DNA from 2 places in the Tenacibaculum piscium genome. Region 2 is predicted to be linked to the other one. Evidence: riboswitches for the same ligand, from Rfam matches in the RefSeq annotation. Region 2 holds a riboswitch; the other holds the start of a gene.

Region 1 (15,132 bases), on a different contig from region 2:
AGGGCATTTAGAAAACGATGCCGATGAGGGCGAAGATAGAATTTCTAAAAAAGCACGTTTAGAAAAAATTGAACCGATGGAAGTGGTACAAAAGTATACGGTTGATTTTCATGATGTTTTAAAAAACTACAATTTTTTACCACCAAGTATCGAACCAACGGCAACAGGACATATTGTCGAGCAAATCGAAATGATTAAAGAAATCATCGAAAAAGGTTTTGCCTATCAAGTAAATGGTTCGGTATATTTTGATGTGTTAAAATATAATGAAACGGGTAATTACGGAATCCTTTCAGGACGAAAAATTGAAGATGCCATTCATAATACTCGAACTTTAGATGGACAATCGGATAAGAAAAACCCACAAGATTTTGCACTTTGGAAAAAAGCTGATGAACGTCATATTATGCGTTGGCCTTCGCCTTGGAGCGATGGTTTTCCTGGTTGGCATTTAGAATGTTCAGTAATGAGTACGAAATATTTAGGTGAAAAATTTGATATTCACGGTGGTGGAATGGATTTAAAATTTCCGCATCACGAATGTGAAATAGCGCAATCGCAAACCTGTAGCGGTGTTTCGCCTGTAAATTATTGGATGCATACCAATATGTTATTGTTAAATAGTCAGAAAATGGCAAAATCAACAGGGAATTTTATTTTACCAAATGAAATTTTATCAGGAGAAAATGACATTTTACCAAAAGCTTTTTCAGCAAGTGTCGTTCGTTTTTTTAATATGCAAGCCAATTATAGAAGCATTTTAGATTTTTCAGGAGAAGCCTTAGAAGCATCAGAAAAAGGACATTCAAAATTAATGGAAGCAGTAAACTTCTTAGAAAAAATTGAAGCAGGAAATACGTCTACTTTTGATGTTCAGAAATGGAAAAAAGACTGTTATAACGCCATGAATGACGATTTTAATACGCCTGTATTAATTTCTCATTTATTTGAAGCTGTAAAAACAATCAATCAAATAAAAGAAAATACCGCAAGTTTAACCCAAACAGATTTATCAGAATTTACAACAACTCTAAACGCTTTTGTTTTTGATGTTTTAGGATTGATGAATCAAGCAATTCAAGGAAATTCTTCGGATAAAGTAAATGGTGTTGTTGAATTATTAATCAAGCTACGAAAAGAAGCACGTGAAAATAAAGATTGGACATTATCTGACCAAATTCGTGATGAATTGTTAGCTTTAGGCGTTCAATTAAAAGATGGAAAAGACGGAACAAGTTTTTCTATCAATTAAGAAAATAGCCATTAAAAAGAAGATAAAAACTTGAAGAAAATTTTAGCTTATCCGTTTATCTTATTGGTGCGATTTTATCAAACAGCAATTTCACCATTTACACCCGCAAGCTGTCGATATTCTCCAACGTGTTCTAGTTACACCATAGAAGCATTGCAGAAACATGGATTATTTAGCGGCGGTTGGTTAGCCTTGAAAAGAATTTTTAGCTGTCATCCGTGGGGTGGAAGCGGGTATGATCCAGTGCCTGAAAAGCCTGTGTCAAAAAAAGAAAATAAATAATAGTCGTTTTAATGTAATGACATAAAATAAAATAATACATGAATTTTTTATCCATCGTATGGGATTTAGACCCTGAAATTATAAAAATAGGAAGCTTCGGTATTCGTTGGTACAGCTTAATGTTTGTTACCGTATTTGTATTAGGACTTCATTTAATGAAGAAAATTTTTATAAATGACAACATTCCTGCCGAAAAATTAGATCCATTATTTATGTATGTATTCGTATCGATGTTGGTAGGAATGCGTTTAGGTGATGTGTTTTTTTATAGTTGGGATTATTATCAAAACCATTTATTAGAGATATTTTTACCGATGAAACAATTAGCCGATGGTTCTTGGAAATTCACAGGTTTCACAGGTTTTGCAAGTCATGGAGCAGCGATTGGTATTCCGATAGCTTTGTATTTTTACGCCAAAAAACATTTGCAAAAACCATGGTTATTTATTCTAGATAGAGTAGGAATTATCGTTGCTTTGGCAGGTTTTTTTATCCGATTAGGAAACTTTTTTAATTCTGAAATCTACGGAAAACCAACAGGAAGTAGTTTTGGTGTCATTTTTAAAAGAGCAGGAGAAACTGTGGCGTGTCATCCAACGCAATTATATGAAGCGTTTAGTTATTTAGCGTTGTTTTTTGCTTTGTGGCATTTTTATTGGAAAACAGATAAAAAGAAGCAAGAAGGATTTTTATTTGGATTGTTTATGGTCGTTTTATGGTCATTGCGATTCTTTATTGAATTTTTGAAAAAAGCACAAGTTGATAGCAGAGAAGATTGGGTTTTCAATTCTTTAAACACAGGGCAAGTATTAAGTATTCCACTTGTTTTAATCGGTTTTTGGTTGATGTTTAGAAAATCAAAATAAGCTATTTTATAAAAAATAAAAACCTCCAAGTTGCTGTAAATTACAGTTTGGAGGTTTTTTTACGCAAGTGTTTTAATTTTGAAGATATTTAAGCATCTAAATTATCTAAAACCTTTTTTTGTTTTTTAGTGTGCGAAAATATTTTATATTGAAGTAATGCCATCATTAGAAAAAAAGCAACAAAATTTATCAGTAATAACATTAAAATTTCAGGCTTAATAGAGGCTAGGTTTCCTCCGTAAAAGGCAATTTTTCGAAAGCCACTCAAAAATTGAGTAAGCGGAATATATTGTGCAATATTTGAAATCGCATTTGGTATCGCCATCGTTGGCCAAGTAAAACCACTAAGAACAAAGGCGGGCGTTGAAATAACCATTAATAATTCGGTTGCTTTTAATTGATTTTGAAAAGCAATAGAAAATAACATTCCAATACTCATTGATGATAAGGTTACTAAAAAAGTTAAAACTAACATCGGAAAACTATAAATTTCTGCATCAATATTAAAATACGGAATAAAGAAGCTAACGACCGTCCACATAATAGGAATCATCAGAAAAAAAGGCGTAGATTTAAGGACAATATGATACAAAGACCACTTACTTTCTTTCACTAAATTTGAAAAATAACCATCTTCAAAATCTCTAGCAAAAACCAAAGCCATTGCCAAAAATATAATTTGTTGCATAATCCCAGCAAGCAATCCTGGAAGCATAAACGTTACATAATTTCCTGTTGAATTATATAATTTGTTGAAATTTATTTTAAAACTTTCGTAAGCGTTTATAGCTTGTTCAGGATGTAATCCTTGTTTTTTAAGTCCTTCAATTTCAATTCCTGCATTTACAGTCATTAGTACCGATTGAATATTTTTACTAGCCGTATTAGCGTTTAAAATATTTGCCATATTCAAATCTACACGTACTTCAGGATGTCGTTTTTGTAAAACATCTGCCTCAAAATCTGTAGGAAATGTAATAACAGCTACATATTGTTCGGTTGGCATTTCTGCTTTAATATTGCCAGGCGTATATCTTATATCTTTAATTTTTAAGCCTTCGTTGTCATTAAAAGCATCAATGATTTTGTCAGTTGTTGGACTGTTATCTTGATCTATAATAACAATCGGCAGGTTTATTACTTTTGCTTGTTGATACACAAAACCAAATAATACTCCATATAAAATAGGCGCTCCAAAGAAAATAGCAAGTAACACGCTGTTCGAAAAGATGCGTGAAAACTCTATTTTTAATAATCTTATAAATTTTTTCATGCTTTTATTCTTTAATTAAAACAGTGGCATTTAGATAGAATATTTGCTCGTTATTTTCACCTGTTTTTTCGATATTTTTATCTAAAGGAATTATTTTTAACTCATAAATAGCTTCTGATAATTCATATAAAGGAGCGGTACTGGTAATATCAGCATATTTAGCAAGCTGTTTTATGGCGATAATTTTACCTTGAATTTCTTCTTTTGTATACGGGTTTATAAGCGTAATTGGCGCACCTGTTTTAAAGTTATATACTTTTGATTCTGGCACGGTAAAACGAAAATATACACTGCTTTTTTTATAGCCATTAAATAAAGTGTAACCAGGCGAAAGTAGTTCGCCTTGCTTTAAGCTAATTGTTTCTATTGACATATCGGTAGGCGCAATAATGTATTTTTCGCTCGCTGCAGAAAGCACTTCTTGCTTGGCACCCATAGCACGGTCTAATTGTCCTTTTGCTTGATCTATTTGCTCGGTTCTGGCACCATTTTTAGCTTCATTTCGTTTTGCTTCTATGGCAGTTACTTGTGCTTTTGCCATGTTTAATTTCATTTTCACTTCATCAAATTGTTGCTGGCTTATTAATGAATCTTGATACATTGCACGCATTCTATTGAAAGATTCTTGCGCAAATTCTAACTGTGCTTTTCCTGCGTTTAATTTTCCATCAATTTGAATTAATTGGTCTTTTGTGGCACCATTAAAAGCCATTTTTAATTGTCCTTTAGCAGCTTTTATAGCACCGTTTACTTGCGTCATTTTTGCATTTACTTCAGGAATATCAATAAAAGCTAAGGTATCTCCTTTTTTCACATCTTGTCCTTCGGTTACATATATGTTGCCAATTCGCCCTGCTATTTTACTACTAATAGACATGGTTTCAAACTTCACTTTTCCTTTATATGGAGTAATTGTTTGCTTGTTGGTGCATGAATTAAGTGATATTAATGCCGTGGCTCCAATAAAAATAGTTTTAAATAAATTCATTTTTTTTTGAGTATTAATTATAAAAAGAAGTAAGAATTCCTTTTGCGTGTAACAGGTTTGTAATGGCTCTTCGTTGCTTAAAATAAGATTCTTGTAATTTAAAATTTGCTTTTTCTAAATCGGTTAAGGCATCTAGGACATCATTTATTGGGGCTAAATTGTTTTTATATTGTGTATTTATCATATTATAAGTGGCGTTTGTCAAATCAATTTCTTTTTCACTTATTGTAATATTTTGAACGGAAGATTCATAATCGAGTGTTGCTTTTACAAGGCTTAAAGCAATCATTTCTTGCGCCTGTTTGCGTTGCTCTTTATATTTTAGGTTTTCAATAAGCGCTTTTTTACTGTTTAAAGTTGTTTTAAAACCATCAAAAGCGTTCCATTTTACGCCAACGCCTACATACCATTTCGGGTCTAATAATGATAAATCATCTTCTAAAAATTCATAATGTCCTTTTAGGGCTATTTTAGGAATGAAATTATTTTTTTCCATTTTAGCTTTATAAAGTGTTGCTTTTTCAGCTTCTTTTAAGGCTTTTATTTCATTACGTATTTCATTCGGAGTATCATTTGTATTTTTAAAGTTATTTTCTAATAAATTTTGATTAAAAGTTAGTGGAAATAATTGTGGATTTATCAATTTTAAATGGCTTATTTTTTCGCCAGTAAGCTGTTCTAAAACTGCTATTAATAAAGTTTTATTTTGATTAAAAGCTAACTTTTTAGAAGCTAATTGTTGCTGTGCTACTTCAATTTTTTTACGACTGATAGGCGTTGCTAAGCCATTTTCAATCGCTTTTTTCACAAAATGTTCTTGTTCGTTTAAGTATTTTTCAGAAATGGCTAGTACTTTTTTAGAAGCATAGACCAAGGCTAATTGATCGTAAGTTTCTATAATTTTTAAGGCGATTTTATCTTTTTCTGCAATTCCCAAATAAGTTAAAGAAGCCTCTTTGTGCTTGCTTGCTTTTAAGGCGTTGCTTGCTTGAAATCCGCTAAATAATACCCAATCAACATCAACTGCCGCTTTTAAAAGATTTTCATCTTGAAGATTTGGTACATTTTTTATAGGAATACTACTTGGAATTGCGCTATTAAATGGTATACCGATTGCTTCTTTAATGAGTAATTTTTGTGTTCCCATTAAAAGGTTTTGCGTATCGTTATCAAAAGTAATCGGTTCGTTTAAGTGTACAAAACTTCCGTTAAAAGTAACATTGGGTAAAAATACCGATTTTGCTAATTTTTGATCTATTTTAGCTTTTTGGGCATCTAAATTATAAATATTAGCCGTATGACTTTTATGTAATCCTTTATTGATAAGTTCTTTTAAAACAGGGTTTAGCTGTTGAGCGAAACTCATAAACGGATAAAATCCTACCAATAAAAGTAGCGGTATGGTTGTTTTTGATATTTTTATTTGCATTGCAAAGGTTTTAAAAGTGCAATGCAAATATCTTAATAATAAAAGGAAATTCTTTTGACTTTGGTTAAAATTTGGTCAAAATAACAGCAATAAAATAACGATACTATTTTAACTGCAAAAAGTTAAAAATCAGGTATTTTAAAGCTTGTTTTTTTTGATTTCTTTACTGAAACAGGTATGAAAAATGATTTTAAGAAGTAATTCTTTTTAATTCTGAAATTAACGCAATTTTATTTTGTTCATCCGAAGAAGAATGTCCTGCGTTTTCAATATTTAATGTTGAATTATTTAAACTTTCATGCAATCTGAAAGCTTGAATTGGCGTACAAATAAAATCATAACGTCCGTGAACAATTGCGGTTTTAATATCTTTAATTTTATCAATATTATTCATGATAAAATCTTCCGAAATAAAACAATTATTTTTAATATAATGCGCTTCTAAAATCGCCATTGATTTATACGAAAAGGTTTTTAAAACTTCTTCGGTATCGGTAATTTTGTTAATTGTATAAAAAGACATTTCATAAAAAGCCCATTCATACGCATATTTATTGCTGATTTCTTCATCATCGCAAGTCATCATTTTTAAATAATAATCCACAGGGTTTTCACCTTTAGGAACTAATTTATTAAAACGATTCCAAACATCAGGGAAAAATTCTTTAATTCCACCGCCAATATAATGGTCAAAAGCGTATTTATTTGCCAACCAAATTCCTCGAATAATCAATCCTAAAACACGCTCTGGATGATGAATTGCATAGACAAGTGAAAGCGTGCTTCCCCAAGAACCGCCAAAAACATAGACTTTTTCGAAATTTACATAATCCAATAAGGCATTAATATCTTCCAAAAGAAGTTGGGTGGTATTATTTTCAATACTTCCAAAAGGCTTACTTTTTGAAGTTCCTCGTTGGTCAAAAAACAGCACATTATATCTTTCTGGGTCAAAAAATTGCTTGTCTTTTTCTCCAAAACCTGCTCCAGGACCACCGTGCAAAAATAGTACAGGAATCCCTTTTGGATTTCCATATAATTCAAAATAAAGTTCGTGTCCGTGAGAAACAGGGAAATATCCTGTTTTATAAGATGCTATGTTTTTTTCTGATGTCATAATATATGTTACTTGAAAGTTTGCGTTTAAAAAAGATAAAGATACGGGTAATCTTACTTTTTGATTCTTGAATATAAAAATTTTTCTACACATTTTTTTAAGAAATAGATTATTCAGAGCCTGTTAAGTTTATGAAAATAAAATTTATAACGTTCTAAGAGCGATGTTTTTTTGATGTTAAAGTGTTTCTAAATAGATGTTTTTAAAAATAAATCAAAATAAATTAGGATATTAAAATATAATATTTGAATATTTGCCCTCACAAAGTTCAATAACTTATTGACAATGTTATCAAGAAAGGCGGAGGGATTAGACCCTGTGAAGCCTTAGCAACCCTTTGTTTAAGTCAAAGAAGGTGCTAAATTCTACTTAATTTTAGATTCATTTATCTAAAATTGGATAGATAACTCAAAAACAATTACTTCGCTGTAATTGTTATATTTCTTCATAACATTTTTCGAGTAAGCGCATCAAAATAATTAGGTGCAGGTAACTTTTGTTTTAATTTTAATTATTTCAAAAAACAAGAAAAATGAGTACACAAAAATTTGCAACAAACGCCTTACACGCAGGACACGACGCAACACAAACCGCAGGAACACGCGCGGTGCCAATTTACCAAACAACATCGTATGTTTTTAACAATTCTGAGCATGCTGCAAACCTATTTTCATTAAAAGAATTGGGCTTTATTTATACCCGATTAAACAACCCAACAAATCAGATTTTACAAGACCGTTTGGCGAGTTTAGAAGGTGGAATAGGAGCGGTAGTTTTCGCATCAGGAACGGCGGCAATTGCAACAGGATTATTAACCTTATTAAAAGCAGGCGACCACATTGTGGCATCGAGCAGTTTGTACGGAGGAACGTACAATTTATTAAGCGTTACTTTACCGAGATTAGGAATTACAACCACTTTTGTTGACGCTTCCAATCCTGATAATTTCGGCAAAGCAGTACAAGAAAATACCAGAGCTTTTTTTGTTGAATCTTTAGGAAATCCGAAGTTAGATGTGTTAGATTTAAAAGCAATTTCAAACCATGCAAAAACAGCCGAAGTTCCTTTTATTGTTGATAATACCGTAGCAACTCCAGCGTTATTAAACCCGATTCAGCACGGTGCAAATATCGTAATTCATTCATTGACAAAATATATCGGCGGACACGGAACGTCTTTAGGAGGCGCAATAATTGATGCAGGAACTTTTAATTGGGCAAATGGTAAATTCCCAGAATTTACAGAACCATCTGCAGGATATCACGGGCTGGTTTATCATGATGTTTTAGGCGCATCTTCTTATACTTTTAAATTAATTTTAGAAGGATTGCGTGATTTTGGTGGCGCATTAAGCCCAACAAATGCGTTTAATATTATCCAAGGATTGGAAACCTTAAACATCAGAATTAAAAAACACAGTGAAAATGCGTTGGAATTAGCCAAATGGTTAGAAAATCAAGAAGCGGTTGCTTGGGTGAATTATCCAGGATTGGAAAGTAGTAAATATAAAAAATTAGCAGATAAATATTTACCAAAAGGACAAAGTGGTATTGTAACCTTTGGCGTAAAAGGTGGCTATGAATCGGCTAAAAAAGTGGCGGATACTACAAAATTATTTTCATTATTAGCCAATATTGGCGATACAAAATCTTTAATTATTCATCCTGCAAGCACCACGCATCAACAGTTAAGCGAACAAGCACAACAAAGTGCAGGTGTTAGCAGTGATTTAATTCGTTTATCTGTAGGATTAGAAAATATTGAGGATTTAAAAAATGATTTAACCAGCTCTTTTTTAAAAATATAATATGTTAATACAGCAACTTTTACAGATAAATATTACCAACTTTACGACAGAAAATGGACTTTTTTTCGAAAAAATCCCTTTAAGTTATGAAGTTTTTGGCAAAGAGTTAGGCACAGCGCCCGTGGTTTTAATCAATCACGCATTAACAGGAAATAGCAATGTTGCAAATCCAAAAAATGGCTGGTGGAAAGATTTAATCGGAAAAAATAAAGCTATTGATACGACTAAATATACAGTTTTATGTTTTAATATTCCTGGAAATGGCTACGATGGTTTTTTAATTGATGCGTATAAAAATTTTATCGCTAGAGATATTGCAACACTATTTTTAAAAGGATTAGAAAAACTGAAAATAACAAAATTATTTGCTTTAATTGGTGGTTCTTTAGGCGGTGGAATTGCTTGGGAAATGGCGGTTTTAAATCCTAAAATAACTCAAAAATTCATTCCAATAGCCACCGATTGGAAAGCTACCGATTGGTTAATTGCAAATTGTCAAATTCAAGAACAATTTTTAGTGAATTCAAGCAATCCTGTACATGATGCTCGTATGCACGCTATGCTATGTTACCGAACGCCAAAATCTTTTAAAGAACGTTTTCATCGCTCAAAAAAGGAAAATTCTGAAATATTTAATGTCGAAAGTTGGTTGTTGCATCACAGTGAAAAATTACAGGAACGCTATCAGTTGGCATCCTATAAATTAATGAATCAATTATTAAAAACGATTGATGTTACCAAAGGACAAAATAATGCCGATATTTTAGAAAAAATTGAAGCCGATATTCATATTATTGGCGTTGATTCTGATTTGTTTTTTACCGCCGAAGAAAATAGAGAAACGCAAAAAGAACTCGCTTTAGTACATGATAATGTAACGTACAATGAAATAAATTCGGTACACGGACACGATGCTTTTTTAATGGAATACAAGCAATTAGAAAAAATAATCAGCCCAATTTTTAATCCAAAATTAAAAAATAAGAACATAAAAATAATCAAATTTGGAGGAAAATCGTTGTCAAATAACGGAATTAGCAATGTGATTTCTATTATTGAAGAAAAAATAAATAATCAAGAAAAAATAGCAGTAGTTGTTTCGGCAAGAGGAAATGCAACAAATCAACTAGAAGAAATTTTAGAAAAATCCGCTAAAAATGAAAATTATCAACAGCAGTTTGAAGCTTTTAAATTTGAGCAATCAAAATTAACGCCACTGCTTGATTTTTCATCAGAATTTACACATTTAGAAAAACTTTTTGAAGGTGTTTTTTTATTAGGTGATTTTAGCCCAAAAATAAAAGATGAAATTCTAGCACAAGGAGAAATTTTATCAGCAAAAACAGTTACTGAACTTTTAACGCAAAAAGGGATATCAGCAAAAATTACCGATGCCAGAAAGCTATTAAAAACAGCTGAAAATTTTGGAAATGCACAGCCAATTATAAAAATATCAAAAGAAAATGTACAAAAATATTTTAAGAAAAATAACAATACAGTAACTATTGTAACAGGTTTTATAGCCTCTAATTTAAAAGGAGAAACTACTACTTTAGGACGAAATGGAAGTAATTATACAGCATCGTTATTGGCGAATTTTTTAAATGCTGATGAATTGCAAAATTACACGCATGTTGATGGAATTTTTACCGCAAACCCCGATTTGGTTGCCGATGCTCAAAAAATAGAAACACTTTCTTTTTCTGAAGCAAATGAATTAGCCAATTTTGGAGCTACCATTTTACATGCAAAAACAATAAGCCCGTTATTGGAAAAAAATATCAATCTTCGGATTTTAAATACGTTTAAACCCAACGATTCAGGTACTTTAATTAGGGCTAAAACAACTTCAAAAGGCATAAAATCGATTGCTGTTTTAGATAATGTTGCTCTATTAAATTTTGAAGGAAGAGGTTTATTAGGAAAAGTTGGCGTAGATGCGCGTATTTTTAAAGCGTTAAGTAATAAAGAAATAAGTGTGAGTATTGTGTCGCAAGGTTCTTCGGAAAGAGGCATCGGTTTGGTGATCGATAAAAGTAAATCCGAAGAAGCTATAAAGGCATTAGAGCAAGAATTTGAAAGTGATTTTTATACCAAAGATGTACATCAAATTTCAATTATAGCCGATGTTTCGGTGATTTCAATTATTGGGCAAGATTTAAGTGAATTTCATCATTCGTATAATGCGTTGATTAAAAATCAAATTGTTCCGTTGCTTTTTAACAACACAATTTCAGGGAAAAATGTGAGTTTAGTTGTTAAAAAACAGCAATTACATAAAGCTTTAAACGTTATTCACGGACAGGTTTTTGGAGTTGCTAAAAAAATAAATATCGCCATTTTTGGAAAAGGATTAGTGGGGGGAACTTTAATTAATCAAATTATAGAAAACACAAAATCAGTACTTGAAAGAAAGAAAATTCAATTGAATATTTTTGCAGTATCAGGTTCTAAAAAATTGCTATTAAATGAAAAAGGAATTGATGAAAATTGGGAAATCGATTTAGAAAATAGCACCGAAATTTCTGCTATAAATACGGTTATCGATTTTGCAAAAGAACATCATTTAGAAAATTTAATAGCCGTTGACAATACGGCAAGTCATCAATTTATTGAAAATTATACATCGTTAATTGAAGCTGGTTTCGATTTGGTTTCTTCCAATAAAATAGCCAATACCGTATCGCATAGTTTTTATAAAAAATTAAGAGATACTTTAGCTAAAAATAATAAATCATACTTGTATGAAACCAATGTTGGTGCAGGTTTGCCGTTAATTGATACGATTAAATTATTACACGATTCAGGAGAGAATATCACCAAAATTAGAGGCGTTTTTTCGGGTTCGTTAAGTTATTTATTTAATACTTTTTCTTCGGATGATGTAGCCTTTTCTGAAATACTTCAAAAAGCAATTGACAAGGGATTTACCGAGCCAGACCCAAGAGAAGATTTATGTGGAAATGATGTGGCTAGAAAATTATTAATCTTAGCACGTGAGTTAGATTTAAAAAATGAATTGGAAGATATTGCCATTGAAAATTTAATTCCGACAGCATTTAGAGAAAGCTCTTCGGCTGGTTTTTTATCGAATTTAAAAGCTTTAAATACTGTTTTTCAGCAGAAAAAAAACGCACAAAAACCCAATCATGTATTGCGTTATATTGGTGATTTATCAGGCGATTTATCTAAAGAAAAAGGAAATTTAACGGTGAAATTAGTTTCTGTGCCAACAAATTCTGTTTTGGGAAGTTTAAAAGGTTCGGATGTTATTTTTGAAATTTATACGGAATCTTATGGCGAAAAACCGATTGTTATTCAAGGAGCAGGAGCGGGCGCAAAGGTAACCGCAAGAGGTGTTTTTGGCGATATTTTACGCTTGGCAAAAAATCATTAAAAGATAAAAAACAACAAATATGAGTTATCAATTTGAAACCCAAGCGATAAGAAACCAAACCGAACGTTCACAATTTTCGGAACATTCTACGCCGTTATATCTAACATCTAGTTTTGTTTTTGAAGATGCAGAAGATATGCGTGCTTGTTTTGCTGAAGAAAAAGATAAAAATTTATATAGCCGATTTTCAAACCCTAATACCACGGAATTTGTAGATAAAATTGTAGCGATGGAAAAAGCCGAAGCAGGATATGCTTTTGCTACAGGAATGTCGGCTGTTTTTTCGACTTTCGGAGCCTTGTTAAATTCGGGAGATCATATTGTTTCGTGCAGGTCTGTATTTGGTTCAACACATAGTTTGTTTACTAAATACTTTCCAAAATGGAATATTCAAACGAGCTATTTTAATATAAATCAACTTGAAAAAATTGAAGGTTTAATTCAGCCAAATACTACAATTTTATATGCCGAAACGCCAACAAATCCAGCAGTTGATATTATTGATTTAGAATTGCTTGGTGAAATTGCTACAAAACATAACTTATTATTGATAATAGATAACTGTTTTGCGACGCCTTATTTGCAAAATCCTATTGATTTTGGTGCCGATTTAGTCATTCATTCGGCAACCAAATTAATTGACGGACAAGGAAGAGTTTTAGGCGGAGTAACTGTTGGAAAAGCCGATTTAATTCGAGAAATTTACCTGTTTTCAAGAAATACAGGTCCTGCAATGTCACCTTTTAATGCGTGGGTTTTATCAAAAAGTTTAGAAACATTAAGTATTCGTGTGGAAAAACATTGTGAAAATGCCTTAAAAGTAGCGGAGTTTTTAGAAAATCATCCGAAGGTAAATTTAGTGAAATATCCATTTTTAAAATCGCATCCAAAATATGAAATCGCCAAAAAACAAATGCGATTTGGTGGAAATATTGTAGCCTTCGAAATAAAAGGAGGCATTAATGCAGGACGCAAGTTTTTAAACAGTATAAAAATGTGTTCTTTATCAGCAAATTTAGGCGATACCAGAACTATTATAACACATCCAGCATCAACAACACACAGTAAATTAAGCGAAATTGATCGGTTGGAAGTAGGAATTACCGATGGATTAGTTCGATGTTCTGTCGGTTTAGAAAATGTAATAGATATTATAAACGACTTAAAACAAGCATTAGAAAATCATAAAAATAACTCATAAAAATAATTTAGAAAAATAACAAATAATAAAAAATTAAATAAAAAGTGTACTTTTGGGGTATGCTATCTAAAAAAACAAAATACGGAATTAAAGCCCTAACATACATTGCTAGGCAAGAACACGGAATAAAAATGCAAATAGCCACTATTTCCGAATGTGAAAATATTTCACATAAATTTTTAGAAAGTATTTTACTCACATTGCGAAAAGCAGGTTTTTTAGGTGCGAAAAAAGGAAAAGGTGGAGGATATTATCTGCTAAAAGAAGCATCAGAAATACAAATGACCGATGTTATTAGAACCCTCGAAGGACCAATAGCAATGCTACCTTGCGTGAGTTTAAACTATTATGAAAAATGTAGTGATTGCCCCGATGAACAGGCTTGTGGTGTTCGTAAATTGATGATACAAGTTAGAGATAGTACCTTACAAGTATTGAAAAATACCACGCTTGCTGATTTAGTATAAAAATTCTTGCATGCTTTTTTACTACAATTTTTAGTTTTTTTTATAAATTTTACCTTTATTTTTTTTGTTATCTAATTTGAATTAATACATTTGTAATCTTAAAACCTAGTTACCCGATAGGGAAATAGTATTTTGAAATGATTTTAGAACAATTAATAAAAGAAATAAAACAAAATAAGCCAAATAAAGAGGCCGATAATCAAACTGAAAAAGGGTCTGAAAACACCTGGAGAAGTATTGTGAAATCAATAAGTTGGCGAATAATCGGTACGATAGATACGGTTTTAATATCATGGTTTATCACAGGAGAATTAGCCCTAGCATTTTCAATAGGAAGCATCGAATTAATAACAAAAATGGTATTATACTTTTTTCACGAAAGAATTTGGAATAAAATAAAATGGGGGAAATAATGAGCTTAAAAAACGAATTGAATTTAGAATTTTTAAATAAAAAATTAGCAAAACTAAGTCCAAAAGAAATTGTACAATGGGTTTTTAATTTAGATAAAAAAAATATTATTACCACAAACTTTAGACCTTATGAAGTAGCGATTTTACACCTAATATCCCAAGAAAGTCCCAATATAAAAGTTATTTGGTGCGACACAGGTTATAACACCCCCCAAACCTATAAACACGCCGAAGAACTGATTGAAACATTACACTTAAATGTTGATTTATATGTGCCGAAACAAACCGTAGCACATCGTACTGTTATTATGGGACTTCCTTCGGTTGATGATCAAAATCATGCAAAATTTACCGAACAAGTAAAATTAGAACCTTTTAAAAGAGCTATGAAAATTCATCAGCCTGAAATATGGTTTACCAATCTTCGAAAAGGACAAACAGCTTTTAGAGATGGTATCGATATTTTATCCTTTAGTAAAGATGGAATTTTAAAAGTGAGTCCTTTTTATCATTGGTCGGATGAAGATTTAGATGGGTATTTAGAAACCCATAAATTACCAAATGAGTTCAAATATTTTGATCCAACAAAGGTAGAAAGTAACAGAGAATGCGGTTTACATATTTAAAAATAAGAGTATCA
Region 2 (15,132 bases):
GTTATTTGTTTTGATAAAATCATTATCAAAATCCGAAAAACGTCAGTTTAATCTTTACGTTGGTCGTTTAGAAGGAAATAATCACGCAAAGTTTTTTGCACTATTCAAATTCTTAGAAAAACAAAAAAAATATGATGAAAAAATAATCATCAAAAGTGGGATTGTGAGCAAGCAACAATTATCAAACTTAAAAGCCCATCTATACAAACAATTATTGATTAGTTTACGTATGAATCCAGCACATAAAAATATCCGAATTCAAATTCGAGAATTATTGGATTTTGCGACTATTTTATATCAAAAAGGATTGTACAAACAAAGTTTAAAACTACTCGATAAAGCCAAAAATATGGCAATTGATAGCGAAGAGAAAAACATTGCGTACGAAATTGTAGAATTTGAAAAACTAATTGAAAGTCAACACATTACACGAAGTATTAATACTCGAGCCGATGAATTAACGATTCAAGCAAAAGAACTAAGTCAGCAAAATGTAATTACGAGTAAATTATCGAATTTATCCTTGCAATTATACGGCGCGTTGCTAAAAACAGGCTATGCCAGAAATGATATCGAACTTCAAAAAGTACATACATATTTCAATTCTAAATTGCCAAATTATGATTACAAAAAATTAGGGTTCAGAGAAAAATTATGGCTTTACAAAGCAAATTTATGGCGTAGTTTTTTAACGCAAGATTTTCTTCAGAGTTATAAATATGCACATAAATGGGTCTATTTATTTAAAAATGATACCCGAAATATTACGATTAATCCAGTTTTTTATCTGAAAGGAAAAAATTATTTACTGGAAAGTTTATTTTTTATCAAACATTTTGAAAAATTTAAAGAAGAGCTTACTTCTTTTGAGCAAGAAATTGACAATAATTTAATTCCGATAAATAGCAATACCGAAATTTTAATTTTTCAATATTATTATGCCAATAAATTACACTTGCATTTTTTAGAAGGAACTTTTTCGGAAGGAGAATATTTAGTGGCAACTATCAATAGTAAAATTGCACTTTATAAAAATAAATTAGATAATCATCATATTGTGCTGATGTATTACAAAATAGCGAGTTTGTATTTTGGAATGGGAAAAAATAAAGAATGTATTTTCTATTTGAATAAAATTATTTCTTCTAAAAAAATTCATGTTGCCGAAGACCTGCAATGTTTTGCCCGAATTTTAAGCTTAATTGCTCATTACGAATGTGGTTTAGATTATGATTTTGAACGTCAATTTAAAGACACCTACCGCTTTTTATTAAAAATGGAAAATCTTCAAGAAGTTCAAAAAGAATTTATATCTTCAATAAAAGCGTTAGGTGATGTTTTTCCGCATCAAATAAAAAAGGAATTTAAAAAAATATACGACCGTTTAAAAGTATATGAACATCATCCGTATGAAAAAAGAGCTTTTTTATATTTAGATATTCTTTCTTGGCTAGAATCTAAAATTGCCAATAAAACTGTCGCCGAAATTATCAAAAATAAATATCTTCAAAATAAAAAACAGTAAAAAAAATAGTACTAAAAATTTAAAATAACGCGTTGGCAATGGCTTTAATATTATCACTTTTTCCCATCGAATAATAATGTAAAACAGGCACACCCGCTTTTAATAACTCTTGTGATTGTGCAATTGCCCATGCAATGCCAACCTCTCGAACCTGCTCATTATTTTTACACAATTCTATTTCGATGATTAAATCTTGTGGCAAATCAATTTTAAAAACTTGTGGCAATAATTGCAGATGACGCTTTACCGCAATGGGTTTTATTCCAGGGATAATCGGTACGGTAATGCCTATTTCTCTTGCGTGCTTTACAAACTCAAAATACTTTTTATTGTCAAAAAACATTTGCGTAACCACATAATCTGCTCCTGCATCAACTTTTTCTTTCAATCTCTTTAAATCAGTTTGTAAAGAAGGAGCTTCTAAATGTTTTTCAGGATACCCAGCAACACCGATACAAAAATCAGCTTTATGATTTGCTTCAATAACATCGTGTAAATACTTCCCTTTATTCAAATTTTGAATTTGATTCACCAAAGAAGTTGCATATTGATGCCCACCTTTACTTCTTTCAAAATATTTTTGATGACTCATGGCATCGCCCCGCAACGCCATGACATTTTCAATTCCTAAATAATGGCAATCGACCAATAAATATTCGGTTTCTTCTTTGCTAAAACCGCCACAAAGCACGTGTGGCACGGTATCGACATCGTATTTATGTTTTATCGCCGCGCAAATTCCGACTGTTCCAGGGCGCATTCTAGTAATTTTCCGATCTAATAAACCGTTTCCTTTATCAATATATAAATGCTCTTCTCTTGACGTTGTTACATCAATAAAAGGCGGTTTAAATTCCATTAACGGCTCAATATTTTGATATAAATCTTGAATATTATTTCCTTTTTTCGGCGGAATTATTTCAAACGAAAATAATGTTTTTCCATTTGCTTTTTCAATATGTTTGGTTACTTTCATGGCGTTTTAAATAGTTTTTTTGTAGTTTTTTCATGTGATTAAAAAAAGTGATTTATACCTCAGCAATAGCAGGATGCAACCATTTTCTAGCTTTTTCTAGTGTGATATTTTTTCTAGTAGCAAAATCACGAACTTGGTCATCGGTAATTTTCCCTAATCCAAAGTATTTTGCTTCTTTATTTGCAAAATAATATCCTGAAACTGCTGCTGCTGGCCACATCGCTAAACTATCAGTAAGGGTTACGCCTATTTTTTCTTCGACATTTAAAAGACTCCAAATTGTTTGTTTTTCCAAATGGTCAGGACAAGCAGGATAACCAGGTGCAGGGCGGATTCCTTTATAAGTTTCCTTTATTAATTCTTCGTTGGATAAATTTTCATCAACTGCATATCCCCAATGTTTTGTTCGTATTCTGTGATGCAAATATTCCGCAAAAGCTTCGGCAAAACGATCGGCAATTGCTTGTACCATAATCGCATTATAATCATCTTCTTGGTCTTTATATTTTTTAGCTAACTGGTCAGCTCCAAAAATTGCGGTACAAAATGCGCCCATATAGTCTTGTTTTCCTGATTCTTTTGGAGCGATAAAATCGGCTAAAGCAATACTTGGTTTTCCATCTCGCTTTTTTAATTGCTGACGTAGGGTTCTAAAAACAGCAATTTCTTTTGAATTTTTCTGAATGGAAATATCATCATCGTTTATAGAATTTGCTTCAAATAAACCAAAAATCCCTTTAGGTTTTAATAATTGTTTCGTAATGATTTTATCTAAAATAATTCTTGAATCTTCAAATAATTGTGTTGCCTGTTCACCGACAATTTCATCTGTTAAAATAGCGGGATATTTTCCATGTAAATCCCAACTTCTAAAAAACGGACTCCAATCAATAAAAGGTAACAAATCTTTTAAACTAACTTGCTCTATGGTTTGAACACCTAATTCTTTTGGTTTTACTATTGATGACGTTTCCCAGTCAATTTTAAATTTACGTTTACGCGCTTCTTCAATAGAAATATACGCTTTTGATTTACCTCGTTTTAAGAACTTTTCCCGAAATTCATCGTAGTCTTTTTTTAGTTTTGCAACATAAGCGTTACTCGTTTCTTTATTTAATAAATCGCTGACAACCGTTACCGCTCTTGAAGCATCATTTACATGAACCACCGCATTTTTATATTGAGTATCTATTTTTACCGCCGTATGTGCTTTTGAAGTTGTTGCGCCGCCAATTAACAACGGAACTGTAAAATTTTGACGCTCCATTTCTTTTGCCAAATACACCATTTCATCTAAAGAAGGCGTTATTAATCCTGATAAACCAATAATATCAACCTGTTCTTTTTTAGCCATTTCGATAATTTTTTCAGGTGCAACCATTACACCTAAATCAACAATTTCGTAACTATTACAACCTAAAACAACACTTACAATATTTTTACCAATATCATGAACATCACCTTTTACAGTTGCCATTAAAATTTTCCCTAAAGCTTGTTGTTTTTCGCCTTTTTCGGCTTCAATAAATGGGTTTAAATATGCCACTGCTTTTTTCATCACCCGAGCCGATTTTACCACTTGAGGCAGAAACATTTTTCCTGCACCAAATAAATCGCCAACCACATTCATACCGATCATTAAATTGCCTTCAATAACTTGAATTGGTTTTTGCGCTTCTTGCCGTGCTTGTTCAATATCTTCTAAAATAAAAGCATCAATTCCTTTTACCAAACAATGTGTAATTCGGTCTTGCAATGGCAAACTTCGCCAAGCTAAAACAGTTGCTTCATCTTGTTTTTTAACACCTTTTACGGTTTCTGCAAAATCTAACAAACGCTCCGTTGCGTCTTCTCTTTTATCTAAAATAACATCTTCAATATGCGCTAATAAATCCTTTGGAATATCATCATAAATTTCTAACATCGCAGGATTTACAATTCCGATATTCATCCCTGCTTGAATCGCATAATATAGAAAAACCGAGTGCATTGCTTCTCGCACGGTATTATTTCCACGGAAAGAAAAAGACACATTACTAACGCCACCACTTACGCTTACGTTTGGCAAATTTTGACGCACCCAACGAGTTGCTTCAATAAAATCGATGGCATTTTTTCGATGTTCTTCCATTCCTGTAGCGACAGGAAAAATATTCAAATCAAAAATAATATCTTCGGATGCAAAGCCTACTTTATCAACCAAAACACGATACGAACGTTCAGCAATTTCGATACGTCTTTGATAAGTATCAGCTTGCCCAACCTCATCAAAAGCCATAACAATTACCGCCGCTCCGTATCTTTTAACCTGCGTTGCTTGCCAAATAAAATTTTCTTCGCCTTCTTTTAAAGAAATAGAATTTACAATACTTTTTCCTTGTACAACTTGTAAACCTGCTTCAATAATTTCCCACTTTGAGCTATCAATCATCAGCGGAACACGGCAAATATCAGGCTCGGCGGCAATCAAATTTAAAAAACGAACCATGGCTTGTTTTCCATCAATCAAACCATCATCCATATTAATATCGATAATTTGCGCTCCGCCTTCTACCTGATGCCTTGCAACGGCTAATGCTTCTTCAAATTTTTCTTCTTTTATCAATCGTAAAAACTTACGAGAACCTGCAACATTGGTACGTTCTCCAACGTTAATAAAATTGCTATTTTCATTTAAAACCAATGGTTCTAAACCCGATAAATGCAAATATTTTTCTTGTTTAATTTCTTGTTTTATAGGCATTTTCTTGGAGGATATTTAGTTGCTAATTGGGCAATTACAGCAATATGTTCTGGCGTTGTTCCGCAGCATCCGCCGATAATATTTATCAGATTTTTCTTGAAATATTCTTCAATTTGATCTGCCATTTCTTGAGCAGTTTCATCGTATTCGCCAAAAGCATTTGGAAGTCCAGCATTTGGATGCGCCGAAATTGCAAAGTTAGTTTTCGATGCGATTGCTTCTAAGTGAGGTTGTAATAAATTAGCGCCTAAAGCACAATTAAATCCTACGGATAACAGCGGAATATGAGAAATAGAAATTAAAAAAGCTTCGGCAGTTTGCCCCGACAACGTTCTTCCGCTGGCATCGGTAATTGTACCGCTTAACATGATTGGAACGTCTATTTTTCGGGCTTCTTTTACTTCTTCAATGGCAAATAATGCCGCTTTTGCGTTTAGGGTATCAAAAACAGTTTCTACTAATAAAATATCGCAACCGCCATCTAAAAGTGCTTCCACTTGTTGCTTATAAGCGATGCGTAATTCATCAAAAGTAACGGCTCTATAGCCAGGATCATTTACATCTGGCGACATACTTGCGGTACGATTTGTTGGACCTATTGAACCTGCTACAAATCGTGGTTTATGCGGTTCTTTTTGGGTAAATTCATCGGCAACTTCTTTGGCTATTTTTGCTGATTGATAATTTAATTCATAGACTAAATTTTCCATTTGATAATCAGCCATCGCAATTGTTGTCCCTGAAAAAGTATTGGTTTCTATAATATCGGCACCTGCTGCAAAATATTTTGCATGGATTTCTTTTATAGCTTCGGGCTGTGTAAGGGAAAGTAAATCGTTGTTTCCTTGCAACGATGTTGGATAATTTTTAAAGCGTTTTCCTCGGAAATCTTCTTCGGTAAATTTATACGCCTGAAGCATCGTTCCCATTGCTCCATCGAGCACTAGAATACGTTTTTGTATTTCTTGATAAATGTTTGACATTCCTGATATTATTGGTAGAAGCTATCAGGAAAAGAGGAGGAAAAGTTCTTTGCCGTTATCTCTCTTAAAAAGCTGTAATTTTGTAATAAAACAGTTTTTAAGTAGAATTTAGCACCTTCTTTATTTGATTAATTTGAAAATTTTAGAATTTTTAAATTAATCAAATAAAGGGTTGCTAAGGTTTCTTTGGGTCTAATCCCTCCACCTTTCTTGATAACATTCTTATTAAATTAATGAACTAATAAAGTGCAAATTAACGAACTTTTTTTATTTTTTATAAGTATTTTGATAATTATTTTTAAGAGCCTGTTTAAAAATTAAATAAAAACCAAATTCTCGTCATTCTGAATTTATTTCAGAATCGCATAAAGAGAAGAACTACGGCAAATCAGGATGCGAAACTGAAATAAATTCAGTTTGACGGATGCGATTTTTCAAATAAAATGTTTTTAAATGAAATTTAAACAGGCTCTAATAAATCTTGTATTTTAATAATTATACAAATTTGATGATAAATATCGATCACCGATATCACAAATAATAGCGACAATAATTCCTTCTTCAATCTGCTCTGCAACTTGCAAAGCAACATGCACAGCACCACCGCTACTCATACCGCCAAAAACACCTTCCTGACTCGCTAATTTTCGGGTCATATTTCTAGCTTGATTTTCACTTACTTCTAGTACTTGATCTACTTTTGAACGATCAAATATTTTTGGTAAATATTCTTTTGACCATTTTCTAATTCCAGGAATACTTGAACCATCGGTTGGTTGTGCTCCAATAATTTGAATGTTTGGGTTTTGTTCTTTTAAATAGGTAGAAACACCCATAATAGTTCCTGTAGTTCCCATTGCCGATACAAAATGTGTTACTTCACCTTCGGTATCTTTCCAAATTTCAGGGCCTGTAGTTTTATAATGTGCTTTCCAATTATCGTTATTTTCAAATTGATTTAGCATAAAATACCCTTTTTTATAGCGTAATTTTTGGGCAAAATCTCTTGATCCTTCAATTCCTTCTTCTTTTGATGTTAATATAACTTCTGCACCATAAGCTCTCATGGTTTTTATACGTTCTTCTGTAGAGTTTTCAGGCATTACTAGGGTCATTTTCAAGCCTAATACATTTGCTATAAATGCCAATGCAATCCCTGTATTTCCGCTAGTTGCTTCGACTAAATGATCTCCTTTTTTAATATTTCTTCGGTTTAATGCCTCTAAAATCATATTGTAAGCAGCCCTATCTTTTACGCTTCCTCCAGGGTTATTTCCTTCTAATTTCAAAAAAAGACGTACGCCTTTTTTATCCAAAATATTACTAACCTCTACTAAAGGCGTATTTCCAACAAAGTCGGTTATTTTTTTTGCTTTCATAATTTAAACTTTATGTAATGAAACAATTTTATTTTCTGTTTGATAAATAACTAACGATTTTGGCGGTACTGATTCGGTAACACACACATTAGCTCCTATTACACTGCCTTCACCAATTATAACATCGCCACCTAAAATAGTCGCATTGGCATAAATAGTAACGTTATTATCGATGGTCGGATGTCTTTTTGTTTCCGCTAAACTCTTTTTCACCTGAATACCTCCTAAAGTAACTCCTTGGTAAATTTTTACATTATTTTTTATCAATGTGGTTTCACCAATAACAATTCCCGTGGCATGATCTATAAAAAACGAAGCGCCAATTGTAGCTCCTGGATGAATATCGGTACCTGTTAATCCGTGCACATATTCGCTCATCATTCTTGGTAAAGTAGGCACTTTTAAACGGTACAATTCATGGCTTAAACGATACACTGCAATAGCATGAAACCCTGGATACGCCAAATAAATTTCCTCTAAGCTTTTTGCTGCTGGATCTGTTTTTTCAAAAGCAATAGCATCTAAATCTAATTCTCTTCTTATTTCTGGTAATTTATCTTGAAATGATTTCCAAATTTCAGGCGCATTTTTTATTTTTAAACGTCTTGTTATTTCAAAGAAATTTTCAGTAATACGTTCTTTATTCTTTGCCTTAAATTCTTGATCGAACAAGGCATAAAATATTTTTTTGGTAAAAACTTCAACAGTGTCTTTTAAACAGATATTATAGTTTTCTAGTGGTTTTTCTATTGTACTCATTACTTCTCAAATTCTCAATTACCAATATAATTAATTGTTTTATTTGCTACTTTCACTTATTTTAAAAGTAGCAAATATAACATTCTATATAACTCGTAAAATTATGCTTTTATTTTGAGATTTAATGGAATTAATTTATCGCTTTTACAACTGCTTTTGGCGCTTCTTTTCGAGTTCCATCAAAACCATCAATACCGCCTACTGTGGTGTATTTCATTACGTATTTTTTATCTGGATAAATGATTTTAAACGCACTCTGACACATTAAAGTTGCTTCGTGAAAACCGCATAAAATTAATTTTAATTTCCCAGGATACGTATTTACATCGCCAATGGCATATATTCCTGGAATATTTGTTTGATAATCTAAAGAATTATTAACTTTAATTGCATTTTTTTCAATTTCTAAGCCCCAATTTCCGATAGGTCCTAATTTTGGTGATAAACCAAATAAAGGTATAAAATGGTCGCAGTTTAATGTATATTCTTCTTTATCTTTTTCAGCAATCACAACGCCTTCAACATGATTCTGTCCAACAATTCCTTTTATTTCCGCAGGTGTTATTAAGTTGATTTTTCCTACATCTTTTAATTCTTGTACTTTATCAACAGAATCTAAAGCACCACGAAATTCATTTCTTCGGTGTACTAAAGTGACCGATTTTGCAATGTCTGTTAAAAAAATTGACCAATCTAAAGCAGAATCTCCACCACCAGCAATTACCACGTTTTTATTGCGATATAATTCTGGTTCTTTAATCATGTATTCCACGCCCTTATCTTCAAAATCAGCGATGTTTGGAATGGGTGGTTTTCTTGGTTCAAAACTTCCTAAACCTCCTGCAATTGCTACTACGGGTGCTTGGTGTTGTGTTCCTTTATTGGTGGTTACCAGAAAACTTCCGTCTTCTTGTTTCTCGATAGTTTCGGCACGTTCGCCTAAGGTAAATCCTGGTTCAAATTGCTTGATTTGTTCCATTAATTTATCCGTTAAATCACCTGCTAAAATCTCTGGATACGCAGGAATATCATAAATCGGTTTCTTTGGATAAATTTCTGAACACTGACCTCCTTGTTGTGGCAATGCATCAATTAAATGACAGCGTAATTTTAACAATCCTGCTTCAAATACAGTAAATAATCCTGTTGGACCTGCCCCTATAATTAGAATATCTGTTGTAATCATTTTTTAAGTATTTAAACCTCCTCTTTTTTTAAATAGAGGAGGTTTTCTTTGTAGTTTACGAGTTGCGTTAGTGATAGAGCGGTTTGTTTAAGCTCTTTTTTAAATTTTTTCTATTTAAAAAAAAGCGAGTAGCGAAAGCACGCCCGAACGCCCAAAAATAATATGTTTGTAGTGATTAAAAAATGATAAAAATCAGTTTTTAGGCTACATTAATTACCTCTTCAATAACGGGTGCATACTTTTTTATAGTTGCTTCAACGCCATTTTTTAACGTCATTTGATTTACAGAACAACCACTACAAGCACCCTCTAACTGAACTTTTACAATATTGTTTTCAATAGATAAAAGCTTGATATTTCCACCATCACTTACTAAAAAAGGACGGATTTCTTCTAAGGCTTTTTCTACATTATGCTGTATCTCTGTTGCTGTCATACTCTTGCTCTTGAATTATTACTCTTGATTATTTGGTACTACAACCACTCATCGTAGTTATACGAACTACTTCAGTAGCTGGTAAATTTTCATTTCTTTTTAACAATTCAGCAACCATTGCTTTTGTTACGTCTTTAAAGGCATTTTCTAGCGGCGTATTTTCTTGTAAAGCCACTGGATGTCCTACATCGCCCGACTCACGAATACTTTGTACTAATGGAATTTCACCTAAGAAACTTGTTTTAATATCTTCTGCTAAGTTTTTAGCACCGCCTTGACCAAAAATGTAATATTTATTGTCTGGTAATTCGGCTGGTGTAAAATATGCCATGTTTTCAACAATTCCTAAAACAGGTACGTTAATGCTTTCTTGTTGAAACATTGCAACTCCTTTTTTAGCATCTGCCAAGGCGATATTTTGTGGCGTACTTACTATTACCGCTCCGTTAATTGGAACTGCTTGTACGATTGATAAATGCACGTCTCCTGTTCCTGGAGGTAAATCGATCAATAAGAAATCTAATTCGCCCCAATCTGCATCAAAAATTAATTGATTTAAGGCTTTTGATGCCATTGGTCCACGCCAAATTACTGCCTGATCTGGATCAGTAAAAAAACCTAATGATAATAATTTTACGCCGTAATTTTCAACAGGTTTCATTTTTGAACGCCCATCTACTTTTACAGATAATGGTTTTTCTTTTTCAACATCAAACATTAAATGTTGTGATGGTCCGTACACATCGGCATCTAAAACACCTACTTTAAAGCCCATTTTAGCTAAAGAAACCGCCATATTAGCCGTAATGGTAGATTTCCCTACACCTCCTTTTCCAGAAGCTATCGCTATAATATTTTTGATATTAGGAATTACTTTTCCTTTAATTTCGTTCGGATTTTCTTTTTGAACAACCTCCACTTTTACATTCACTTTTACGTCAAGGCTGTCATCAACATTTGTGTGAATTGCTTTGATTATTTCTACCTCAGCTTTCTTTTTTGCTTGTAAAGAGGGGTTTGAAATGGTTACATCAACAATTACTTCTTTACCAAAAGTAACGACGTTTTTTATGTTTTCACTTTCCACTAAACTTTTACCTTCTCCTGGAGCCGTTATAGTTTCTAATGCTTTGTATATATCTTGTTTTTTAAAACTCATTTGAGTATTTAATTTAGTTAATGCTAAGTTACAAAGATACATTTTAGCCCGCAGAAAATAAAGGGTTTAGATTGTGAAAATTTATGACGTAATAATTCTATTTTATAGTTTATCTTTAGTACAAGAAATATAAAATTATTTAGAGTTTGTTTAAGAGCCTGTTTAAAAATTAAAGAAACTGTCAGTTCGAGTGATTTTTTTCCTTCAAAAAAATTGTATCGAGAACTTTTTTAGTATAAAATTCATTAATATAAAAGAATTCAAATTCTCGATACAATTTTAATTCCTTTTAGTCATTAAAATCACTCGAATTGACAAGAATCATCAAAAAAAGGAAAGAACTACGGCAAATCAGGATGCGAAACTGAAATAAATTCAGTTTGACGGATTCGATTTTCTGTTTTCTTGCTATAAAACTTTTTTTTGATGAAATTTAAACAGGCTCTAAATTTCATCTGAAAAAAATATAGTGGCAAAAAATGGCGGCAAGGGGTTAAAACCCCTTGTTAAAAGGAGCTAAAAAATGTGGCAAATGAACATGAGAAACTGAAATAAAAATCCCTTTGACGCATTTTTATTTTTAAAACAAGGGGTTTTAACCCCTTGTCATGCTGTTTTGACGTTACAGCAATTTTTGGAATAAAAATTTAAACAGGCTCTTAGAGTTTGTTTAGATATAGAATTAGGTTTTATTACAGATAAAATTATATTAAGTGCATAATTTTCTTAATAAAAACAAAAACAGGATTAAATCAATACTGATTTAATCCTGTTTTATATCATTTATATTTTCTTGAACTTTAACTAAAAAGAGCATTACAATTCATCTATTGGATTCCAAAAAAGAGTTTCGAAATCTTGTATTTGATTTTCAAGCACAATAATTCCTTCATTTTCTAATAATTGCTGCATCAGGTTTGTTCCCTCAAAATGATGTTTCCCTGTAAGTAAACCGATTCGATTTACCACTCTGTGTGCAGGAACATTTTTATCATGTGAATTATTCATTGCCCAACCTACCATTCGTGCAGATTTGGCTGCTCCTAAATACCTTGCAATTGCGCCATAACTGGTTACTCTTCCGTAAGGAATTAACCTTGATACTTCGTACACTTTTTCGAAAAAATTATCATTTTTACTCACTTGAAGTAACGTTAATATTTTAACTTAAAACGGATATACGTAATTGGTTTCCCTTTTTCTAAATATTGTTTTTCGTAAAAAGTTTGCGTAGAAGTTACTTCTTCTGGTGCACCTTCATTTACATACACATTATGGTTTGCATGTAAAATTTCATGTCCTTCCCCGTGTATTAAACCTAAAGTATATCCGTGCATAAATTCGCTATCGGTTTTTAGGTTCATAATACCACCTTCTTTTAAAATATGATCGTATCTTTTTAAGAATGCGGTGTTGGTCATTCGATGTTTTGTACGCTGATATTTTATTTGCGGATCTGGAAAAGTTATCCAAATTTCATCGACTTCATTTTCTGCAAAAATGTGGTCAACTAATTCTATTTGTGTTCTAATAAAGGCAACATTTTGCAAATTATTTTCGATAGCAGTTTTAGCGCCACGCCAAAAACGTGCCCCTTTAATATCGATACCAATAAAGTTTTTAGCTGGATTTTTTTCAGCTAAGGCAATAGTGTATTCTCCTTTACCACAACCGAGTTCTAAAACAATAGGATTATCATTTTTAAAAAATGTGTTCCATTTTCCTTTTAGAGGAAAATCTCCTATTACTTCTTCTCTCGTAGGTTGAAGTACGTTTGGAAACGTTTCATTTTCTTTGAAACGTTTCAATTTATTTTTGCTTCCCAATATGTCTATAAATATGTCTGTAAATTAAGCTTTATCTTCTGTTCCATTTTTTCGGAAACTCAATGATTGTGACATCCAGTATCCTAATAATAGAATTAAAATAAAAACAAACACCCAGTTAACGGCATTTGAAGTCCACCATCCGGCATCTTGTTTTGCTACTTCTAATCGCAACCATTTGAAAGGCTGTAATATAAAAGTAAATAAATCGCCAATTAATCTAAAAATATTTAATCCTACCATAACTTGATTATCTTTATGTTTGCAAAAGTATAAAAAGAAACTATGTTAGCCAATTTTTTCGGTAAATCAAAACCTGTTAATTTCATCGTGCTTTTCGCACTATTTTTAAGTTATTTTTCTGTTCATCTATTTTCGACTAACATATCGTTAAAAAGTGCAGAAGAATTGCTCGGTTTTCTGATTGTTTTCGGAATTTTCAACTTTATAATTGCCAAGAATAACGTAACGTTTGATAACTCTTATGCTTTTTTATTTTTCGTATTACTTATTGGTTTTTTTCCTGATGTGATAAAGATTAATCCGCTATTTTTAGCTAGTTTGAGTATTTTATTTTTTTCACGAAAAATTTACAGCCTACAAGTGGCATCAAACAAGTTTTATAAATTATTTGACGCAGGTTTATGGCTTGGAATTTCCTTTTTACTAGCACCTTATACTGCTTTTTTTGCACTATTATTATACACGGCAATTTATGTACATCAACAAGTAACGTATCAAACTATTTTACTTCCTTTATTGGGTTTTGGAGCGGTTCTTTTCTTGTTTTTCACGTATTGTTTTTGGGTAGATGAAACGTTTGTTTTCCTATCTCTTTTTGATTGGAATTTATCATATAACATCGATTTTTATCAACAGGCAACTTATTTATTTCCTTTATTATTTATAGGAATTGTTGTTTTTTACGCACTTTTATTGAAGAGTCCGAAAGCGTTATCGGTGTTAAATACGTTTAAAAAAAATTGGATCTTACTTTTTATTCATTTATTAATTTCATCATTTATTATTATTTTAACAACGCCAAAAACAGGAACTGAACTACTTTTGATGTTCTTTCCTGTTTCGATAATTTTGGCAAATGGCTTGGAGTTATTTCAAAAAAAGTGGATTTCAGATGCTGTTATCCTATTATTTTTGCTAGGAACAATACTTATGAACATCTTATAAATAAGTTGTTAACTATTTATAAACGGCTTATCAACAACTTATAAACATCTTAAAAATAGCGTATCAGCTAAGAGCCTGTTTAAAATTAAATAAACTGTCAGTTCGAGTGATTTTTTCCTTCAAAAAAACTAAAAACCAAGGCTAATCAGGATGAGAAACTGAAATTTAAACAGACTCTTTATTATTAATTAATAATAATTAGATTTTTGTTCCGAAAGCTAAATCACCAGCATCGCCTAAACCAGGTACGATATATCCTTTTTCGTTTAATTTTTCATCAATATCGGCAATCCACAATTCGGTATTTTCAGGAAAATAGCTAGAAATATGTTTAATTCCTTCTTCGGCACCTAAAACGGCTACAATTTTAATTTCTTTAGGCGTTCCAAATTTCTTAATTGCTTGATAAACGGCAACTAACGAACTTCCTGAAGCAATCATTGGATCGATAAGCAGTACGGTTTTACCTTCTATGCTTGGCGAGGCGAAATATTCTACTTTAATTTCAGATTTTTCATCATTATTTGGGTGATGTCTGTAAGCGGAAATAAATGCATTTTCAGCGTTATCAAAGTAGTTTAACAAGCCGTTATGTAAGGGGATTCCAGCTCTAAGGATGGAACATAAAACGATTTCATTTGTTGTTTTATTAACTATTTTTTTTGCTAAAGGGGTTTGAATTTCTTGAGTTTCGAAGGATAATTTTTTACTTAATTCGTATCCTAAAATTTCTCCGATTCGTTCAATATTTCTACGAAAACGCATCGAATCATTTTGCACGGTTACGTTTCTTATTTCTGATAAAAACTGGCTTAAAATTGAGTTTTCTTTAGCTAGATGATAAATTTTCATGGTTCAATAATTTAGGCAAACTTACAAAATCAACCTGATTGATTCTTAGTTAAAAAAATATTAATCAGTCTTAATAAATTCTTTTATTTTCTGAAGAAGTTCTTCTTTTTGTTCGATATG

What was found. Region 2 has a riboswitch for S-adenosylmethionine ahead of L0U72_RS08975 (homocysteine S-methyltransferase family protein). Riboswitches for the same ligand answer to the same signal wherever they lie in the genome.
Region 1: another riboswitch for S-adenosylmethionine. It lies ahead of L0U72_RS05960 (O-acetylhomoserine aminocarboxypropyltransferase/cysteine synthase family protein); the one in region 2 lies ahead of L0U72_RS08975 (homocysteine S-methyltransferase family protein).

What each region holds. Positions count from the first base shown of each region.
Region 1 is NZ_JAJGWR010000002.1:405,106-420,237, reverse strand. It holds gene cysS (cysteine--tRNA ligase) at 1-1,252, shown strand, start outside; gene yidD (membrane protein insertion efficiency factor YidD) at 1,283-1,534, shown strand; gene lgt (prolipoprotein diacylglyceryl transferase) at 1,573-2,400, shown strand; gene L0U72_RS05980 (ABC transporter permease) at 2,489-3,673, opposite strand; gene L0U72_RS05975 (HlyD family secretion protein) at 3,678-4,661, opposite strand; gene L0U72_RS05970 (TolC family protein) at 4,675-6,090, opposite strand; gene pip (prolyl aminopeptidase) at 6,281-7,300, opposite strand; SAM riboswitch class I at 7,493-7,617, shown strand; gene L0U72_RS05960 (O-acetylhomoserine aminocarboxypropyltransferase/cysteine synthase family protein) at 7,740-9,014, shown strand; gene thrA (bifunctional aspartate kinase/homoserine dehydrogenase I) at 9,016-12,411, shown strand; gene L0U72_RS05950 (trans-sulfuration enzyme family protein) at 12,431-13,612, shown strand; gene L0U72_RS05945 (RrF2 family transcriptional regulator) at 13,672-14,079, shown strand; gene L0U72_RS05940 (DUF2061 domain-containing protein) at 14,217-14,492, shown strand; gene L0U72_RS05935 (phosphoadenosine phosphosulfate reductase domain-containing protein) at 14,492-15,118, shown strand.
Region 2 is NZ_JAJGWR010000004.1:236,285-251,416, reverse strand. It holds gene L0U72_RS08990 (hypothetical protein) at 1-1,525, shown strand, start outside; gene metF (methylenetetrahydrofolate reductase [NAD(P)H]) at 1,545-2,501, opposite strand; gene metH (methionine synthase) at 2,554-5,244, opposite strand; gene L0U72_RS08975 (homocysteine S-methyltransferase family protein) at 5,235-6,227, opposite strand; SAM riboswitch class I at 6,280-6,447, opposite strand; gene cysM (cysteine synthase CysM) at 6,716-7,606, opposite strand; gene epsC (serine O-acetyltransferase EpsC) at 7,610-8,365, opposite strand; gene L0U72_RS08960 (NAD(P)/FAD-dependent oxidoreductase) at 8,496-9,551, opposite strand; gene L0U72_RS08955 (NifU family protein) at 9,751-9,987, opposite strand; gene L0U72_RS08950 (Mrp/NBP35 family ATP-binding protein) at 10,016-11,146, opposite strand; gene L0U72_RS08945 (MGMT family protein) at 11,963-12,289, opposite strand; gene trmB (tRNA (guanosine(46)-N7)-methyltransferase TrmB) at 12,301-12,972, opposite strand; gene L0U72_RS08935 (DUF6341 family protein) at 12,997-13,215, opposite strand; gene L0U72_RS08930 (DUF6427 family protein) at 13,258-14,160, shown strand; gene upp (uracil phosphoribosyltransferase) at 14,359-15,012, opposite strand; gene L0U72_RS08920 (alpha/beta fold hydrolase) at 15,073-15,132, opposite strand, start outside.